Regions from separate parts of the Rhizobium sp. R86522 genome, predicted to be linked through region 2. Evidence: predicted binding sites of a transcription regulator. Region 2 holds the regulator's gene; the other holds the start of a gene.
The links. Region 2 encodes LexA, which represses DNA repair genes until DNA is damaged. Its sites were predicted from a motif close to TGTTCNNNNTGTGTTCNG; they were not measured.

Region 1: a site for LexA is predicted at 1,306-1,323, ahead of SJY08_RS20095 (helicase-related protein). Genes of this name have one in related genera too.

What each region holds. Positions count from the first base shown of each region.
Region 1 is NZ_JAXHBX010000001.1:4,161,851-4,165,268, forward strand. It holds gene SJY08_RS20085 (DUF3309 family protein) at 1-123, opposite strand, end outside; gene SJY08_RS20090 (alpha/beta fold hydrolase) at 56-1,132, opposite strand; gene SJY08_RS20095 (helicase-related protein) at 1,487-3,418, shown strand, end outside.
Region 2 is NZ_JAXHBX010000001.1:1,664,243-1,667,660, reverse strand. It holds gene SJY08_RS07905 (ComEC/Rec2 family competence protein) at 1-1,157, shown strand, start outside; gene lexA (transcriptional repressor LexA) at 1,151-1,867, opposite strand; gene SJY08_RS07895 (DUF1003 domain-containing protein) at 2,078-2,626, shown strand; gene SJY08_RS07890 (VOC family protein) at 2,647-3,418, shown strand, end outside.

The sequences.
Region 1 (3,418 bases), 2.5 Mb from region 2:
GAGGATGAGCAGTACGAGCCCCAGTCCCCCCGACGGACCGTAGCCCCAGCCGCGGCTATAGCCCCAGCTTGGCAGAGCGCCGACAAGAAGCAGAATTAGAATGACGATAAGGATGGTACTCATTTGGACCCTCTCCTGAGCCTGGATGAAAAACAGTTTGTTGTGCCGTCTGAACGCGAGCCGAGACGGTTTGTTCCGTTCGGCGAAGACGGAGACCCATCAGACGGAACAGATCAGCTGCGGGCTTCCCGGCTTGCGAGGTCATGTGGCGCGGCCGCTTCTCCGCGATCGTGGCCATGCCATCAACGAAAGCGCTGATGACCCCTGCCGTCAGGGTCTGGTGCTCGACCATCGGCAGATGACCGCAATTTCTCAGAAGAACCGTCTGCACCTGGGGCAGGAGCTTCGATACCCGCAACTGATGCGCCGAAGGAACGATGGCGTCCTCGGCTCCGACGATATTGAGCACCGGCCGCCGGATCTCGGATAGATCGCTGACCAGGCTTGTTGCCGACATGAAGCGAATGCAGGCTGCGATGTCCTCGGGCCGGGCTTGCTGCAACTGCAGCCGCACTTCTTCCATGGCCGCCACGGCGCGTTCGTTTTGCCAGGGACAACCTTTGTCGAAGACGCATTCTATCGATCCCCAGCGGAATTGCTCGCTGGTGGAGATCCAGCGCTGGAAGAACTGGCGAAACAGGAGAGGGCCAATGCGTGGTACTCGCAACAACTTGGCTGGAAGTCGTTCCTGGCCTTCGAAACGACCGCAGGCAAAGGCGCCGATCAGAACGATGGACTTCACGAGTTCCGGGTAATGCCGGGCGATCAGGAGAGACACGAAGCCGCCGGTCGAATGGCCGATCAGCGTCACCGGCCTGCCGCCGAAGTCTCGCTGGATCGCTTCGGCGTAGGCGGAAGCGACGGCTTCGGGCGTGATCGCCTGGCCTGGCTCCGTTAGTTTCCAGGGATGATGTCCTGGCAGGGCGTAAGCGGCACTGCGCGCCCTTCGCACGACGTCTGGGGAATAGGTGCGCCAGAAGGACGGGGCCATGACCATGCCGTGAATCAGGACAAAGTCCTGCGGCAGGTCGTTAGCTCCAATCCATTCGGCAGGCGGCGGGGACAGTGTCATCAGGTTTCACCTCGGCGGCGCAACGTGAAGCTGTTCGCAATTGTTCCATCTCCGTGTCGTCGTCTCTCGGTGCAGCTCCTTGAGGTCCAGCGTTAACGTAATCCCGCTGCGCTCCTGATTGCGGCTCAAGAACAAAGCCTGAATCTGCCGGAGTCATCGATTCGTCGCTGATTCGTTCCCAGCCTGTTCCGGGTGTGCAAGGCTCTGATCGGACTCAGCTTTCTGCCGAATTCTGGGATGAATGCATCAAGCGCCTTGCCTTTGCCCTCCTTCGTCGCCATGTGTTGGCCGAGGGTGCCGGTGTGCGGAAAAGCGCGGTCCCGACTAGCGGAGCGGTCTTTGAATACGCAACCCATGATCCTGAGTGGCCGCGGCGTCAGTGCTGTGCTGGGGCCAACCAATACCGGCAAGACCCATTTCGCCATCGAACGCATGGTCGCGCACGGGTCGGGCATCATTGGTCTGCCGCTGAGATTGCTTGCCCGAGAGGTCTATACGCGCGTGGTCGAGCGTGTCGGCGCACAAAACGTGGCACTCGTGACCGGTGAGGAGAAAATCAGCCCGCCGAAAGCGCGCTTCTCCGTTTGCACGGTCGAGGCGATGCCGCGCGAAACCAAGGCTGCCTTCGTTGCCATCGACGAGATCCAGCTCGCGGGCGATCTGGAGCGCGGGCATATCTTCACCGATCGTCTGCTGCATCTGAGGGGGCGCGAGGAAACCCTGCTTCTCGGTTCGGCGACGATGAAGTCGATCCTCATTCAGCTCTTGCCCGGGATCACCATCGTCGAACGACCCCGCCTGTCGCAGCTTTTCTATGCAGGCCAGAAGAAGATCACGCGTCTGCCGCAGCGGACAGCCATCGTCGCGTTTTCCGCGGAAGAAGTGTATGCGATTGCCGAGCTGATCCGCCGCCAGAGGGGCGGGGCGGCTGTCGTGTTGGGTGCGCTCAGCCCACGGACGCGCAATGCCCAGGTCGGTCTCTACCAGGAAGGCGATGTCGAATACCTGGTGGCGACCGATGCCATCGGCATGGGTCTCAACCTCGACGTCGACCATGTCGCCTTTGCGCAGGATCGAAAGTTCGACGGCTATCAGTTTCGCAACCTCAATCCGGGCGAGCTTGGCCAGATCGCGGGTCGTGCCGGGCGTCACATCAAGGATGGCACGTTCGGTGTGACCGGACGGGTGGCTCCCTTCGATGAAGAGCTGGTCGAACGGCTGCAAACGCATCAATTCGATTCCGTCAAAGTTTTGCAATGGCGGACTGAAAAATTCGATTTCTCGTCGATTGCTGGCCTGCAGAGAAGCCTCGATGCGGTGCCGCGTGTCGAAGGATTGACGCGCGCGCTGCCGGCGACGGATCAGCAGGCGCTGGAGTATCTTTCGCGCTATCCCGAGATCGCCGACATCACCAATCGACCCGAGCGGGTGGAAAAACTCTGGGAAGCCTGCGCGCTGCCCGACTATCGGCGCATTACGCCTGCACAGCATGCTGATCTGATTCAGAGTCTGTATTTTGATTTGGTCAGGCGGGGCACCGTCAACGAGGACTTTCTCGCCGAGCAGGTGCGCCGAGCCGATCGCACCGACGGCGAAATCGATACGCTGTCGGCGCGGATCGCGCAGATCAGAACGTGGACTTATGTGTCGAACCGGCCCGGCTGGCTTGCCGATCCGACACACTGGCAAGAAAAGACGCGGGAAATCGAAGACCGATTGTCCGATGCGTTACATGAACGGTTGACGAAACGCTTTGTTGATCGCAGGACATCTGTGCTCATGAAGCGCTTGAGAGAGAATGCGATGTTGGAAGCTGAAATCAGTGTGAACGGCGATGTCTTCGTGGAAGGCCATGCCATGGGACAACTTGCGGGGTTCCGGTTCACGCCGATCTCCGGCATGGAGGGCCCGGACGCGAAGGCCGTTCAGGCGGCCGCCTACAAGGCGCTGGCGCTGGAATTCGAGGCGCGCGCCGCGCGCCTGCACGCTTCCGGCAATAATGATCTTGCCATCGGCTCGGACGGTCTCGTTCGCTGGCTGGGCGATCCTGTCGCGCGTCTGATCGGGACGGACCACATCCTGCATCCCCGTGTCATCCTGCTGGCCGATGAACAGCTGACCGGCATGGCCCGGGATCACGTTGCCGCCCGCATCGAACGTTTCGTCAATCACCATATCTCGACGGTCCTGAAGCCGCTCGACGATCTGTCGCGCGCCGAAGACCTGCAGGGCCTTGCCAAGGGTCTGGCCTTCCAGCTGGTCGAAAACCTGGGCGTTCTGTTCCGC
Region 2 (3,418 bases):
GGTGGCGGGCGCGACCGCGCGCGATCCTGCCCAAAGCCCGCTCGCTTGCCATGCGGATTGTGGCGGGGTTTGCCATGTTCGTCGGTGGGACGCTGGCGACCTCCTTCATCGGCGGGGTCTCGACCGCCATCTTTGCCATCAGCCATTTCCACCGGCTGTCGACCCATGGACTGGAGGCAAACCTCGCCGCCATGCCGCTGATCTCGCTGGTCGTGATGCCGTCCGGCTTCATTGCCATGCTGCTCATGCCATTTGGCCTCGACGCGCCGTTCTTCTGGATCATGGGACAGGGCCTGGAAATGGTGCTCATTGTCGCTCACACCGTCTCCGGCTGGGGCGGCGGCTACGTCTTCCCGCGTCTGCCGGCATGGTTCATGCCCGGCGCAATCGCCGGCATGCTCTTGCTGATGCTACTCAGAACCCCGATCAGGCATGTCGGCACGGCTCTCATCGTCGCAACGCTCGCTGCTGCCTTCCTTGCTCCACGACCCCCGGGTGGCGAACTGATGATCAGCGAGGACGCTCGGTTGGTCGCGATTCGGGTCGCAAATGACGACACGTCCATCATTGCAATCAACCGAGCCCGCCCGCCTGCCTTCATCTTCGATCAATGGCGACCCGTGCTCGGCATCGATGAACCAAGGCGCCCGGTGATGCTCGAGACCGCCCCCCTGCCGCCAGCGCCAGAATGGCGTAATGGCCAAACCCTGTCGGAGGAGCAGCGCAAACTCGCAGAGGCTGTATTTTATAGCCTACTCAAGGCCGCCGGGAGAGAACAGTTCACCTGCGTAAAGCAGGCCTGTGCCATCAGACTGGAGAACGGCAACACGCTGCTGACGCTGGAACGCCCGGACCTCATCGGCGCAGCCTGCGACCGCGCTGATATCGTGGTTCTGTCGGCGCGCACGCGCGTCAAAACCTGCCGCTCTGGCGCGCTCCTGATTTCCGAGGCGAGCCAGCGCGCAACCGGCTCCCTCGAGGTCGCGGGCCTAGCCGCCACCTCACAAGCCATGACGGTCAGGTCAGCGCTCGACGGACCCTCAAGACCTTGGACTGCGCACCGACTTTACGACTGGCGCAGCGGCCTTTCCGATAACACGCATGAATTTGCGGGTCCGACTAGGAACGTCCGACCGAGGCCGAAGCCCGATCAGTGATAGCGGCGAATGAGGCCCACCAGCTTGCCCTGGATCTTGACGCGATCCGGCGGGAAGATACGGGTTTCGTAAGCCGGATTGGCGGCCTCCAGCGCAATCGATGCGCCGCGGCGGCGGAAGCGTTTGAGTGTCGCCTCCTCGTCGTCGACGAGCGCCACGATGATGTCACCGGGATTGGCGTTCGAGGCATTGCGGATGATAACCGTATCGCCGTCAAGAATACCGGCCTCAATCATCGAATCGCCCTTGACCTCAAGCGCGTAGTGATCGCCCGCGCCGATCATCTCCGCCGGTACCGTGATGTCGTGAGTGTTGTTCTGAATGGCTGAAATCGGCACACCGGCTGCGATTCGGCCCATGACCGGAACCGAGACGGACGAGCCGTTGTCTTCGACGGGCGGCTTTGTCAGTGCTGGCGCCGGCGGCGTCTTGCCGAGACTGCCCTCGATCACGCTCGGCGCAAAGCCGCGGCGCGGCTGGATGCTTGGCGAATAGGCTTCCGGAAGCTTGATGACCTCCAGTGCACGAGCCCGGTTCGGCAAGCGTCGGATGAAGCCGCGTTCCTCGAGCGCAGTGATCAGGCGATGGATCCCGGATTTCGATGCGAGGTCCAGCGCATCCTTCATCTCGTCGAAGGACGGCGGGACACCCGATTCCTTCATCCGTTCATGGATGAAGAGAAGCAGTTCCTGTTGCTTGCGCGTCAGCATATGCGGTGCCCCCGAGGTGAAACAAATACAGAACAGACACTATATGTTCCAGTTGTGTTCCGCAAGGGGATAAATTTTTGTGAAGAGCCAGTGATAAAATGCGATAGCCGCGGACAAAGGTCTTGAAACTGTCGGATTTTGGCGTGTTGCAGAGGAGAGTGCAGATCCGCCCCCCACACATCAGGCAAACCGCCCTCAAGGATGCTGTAAATGCTGAAGGATATCGAGAAGCTCGTTCTGGGAAAGTCGTCATCCGATCTTTCGTCAGCAGAGCAGAAGGTGCTGAAGCGGGCGCGCGAGCGACGCACGGTGTCGACCAATGCCGGCGAGGACTTTCTGGCTCATGCCACGTTCGGCCAGCGGGTCGCTGATGGCATCGCACGGGTCGGTGGTTCCTGGGGTTTCATCATCGGCTTCATGCTGTTTTTGGTCGCCTGGGTCATCCTCAACACGGTGATTCTGGCAACAGGTGCGCTCGATCCTTATCCGTTCATCTTCCTGAACCTGCTCTTGTCGATGCTCGCCGCCATCCAGGCACCGATCATCATGATGAGCCAGAACCGCCAGACCGAGCGGGATCGCTTCATGGCGGCGAAAGACTACGAGATCAATCTCAAGGCAGAGATCGAGGTATTGGCCTTGCACCACAAGATCGACGAGGAGGTGGTGAAAGAGCTGCGCGAGGCGCGCCAGGAGATTAATGCGCTGCGCCAGGCGATCGAGACCCTTTCAAGCCAGGCGCACAATTCTCAAGACTGAAGAATTAATCGAGAGCAAACATGTCCAATCCCATTTCCTCAGCCCGCGCCATCGATCATCTCGTCCTGCCGGTCTTCGAGCTCGAAACCGCCCGCGACAGGCTCGGGCGTCTCGGCTTTACCGTTGCGGCGGATGCCCGCCACCCGTTCGGCACAGAGAATGCCTGTGTGTTCTTCGCTGACGACACCTATCTGGAACCGCTGGCGGTCGGCAGCCGAGAGGACTGTCTGGAAGCGGCGCGCATGGGCAATGTCTTTGTCGCTCGCGATCAGGCCTTTCGCTTTCGACGAGGCGAGGGCCTCTCCGGCATTGTCGTGAAGACGCAGGACGCGTTGGCTGACGATTCGCAGTATCGCCAAGACGGCATGAGTGCCGGCCCTGTGCTTGATTTCGCACGCCAGTTTCGTTTTCCGGATGGGCGGACCGCGGAGGGTTCGTTCCGCCTCGCCTTTGCCGCAGACCTGCGCGCGCCTGATTTCTTCGCCTTCGCCTGTCAGCGCATCAATCCTCTCCCGACCGATCGGGGGGCCCTGCTCGTACATGCCAATGGCGCAGCAGGGATTCGAAGCGTGGTGCTGGTCGAAGAGAACCCGAGCGACTTCCAATATCTGCTGGAAATGGTCCTCGACCAGCGCGATGTCACGGCCCATTCCTTCGGCCTCTCCATCCAGGCCGCCCATACGTCCGTCGATGTCCTGACACCGGAGGGTTTCCGGCTTCACTTCGGACAGGACGTGGCGGTCTCGGAACGGGGGCTCGTCGGGGCAGCCGTGGTTTTCGCGGTTGATGATC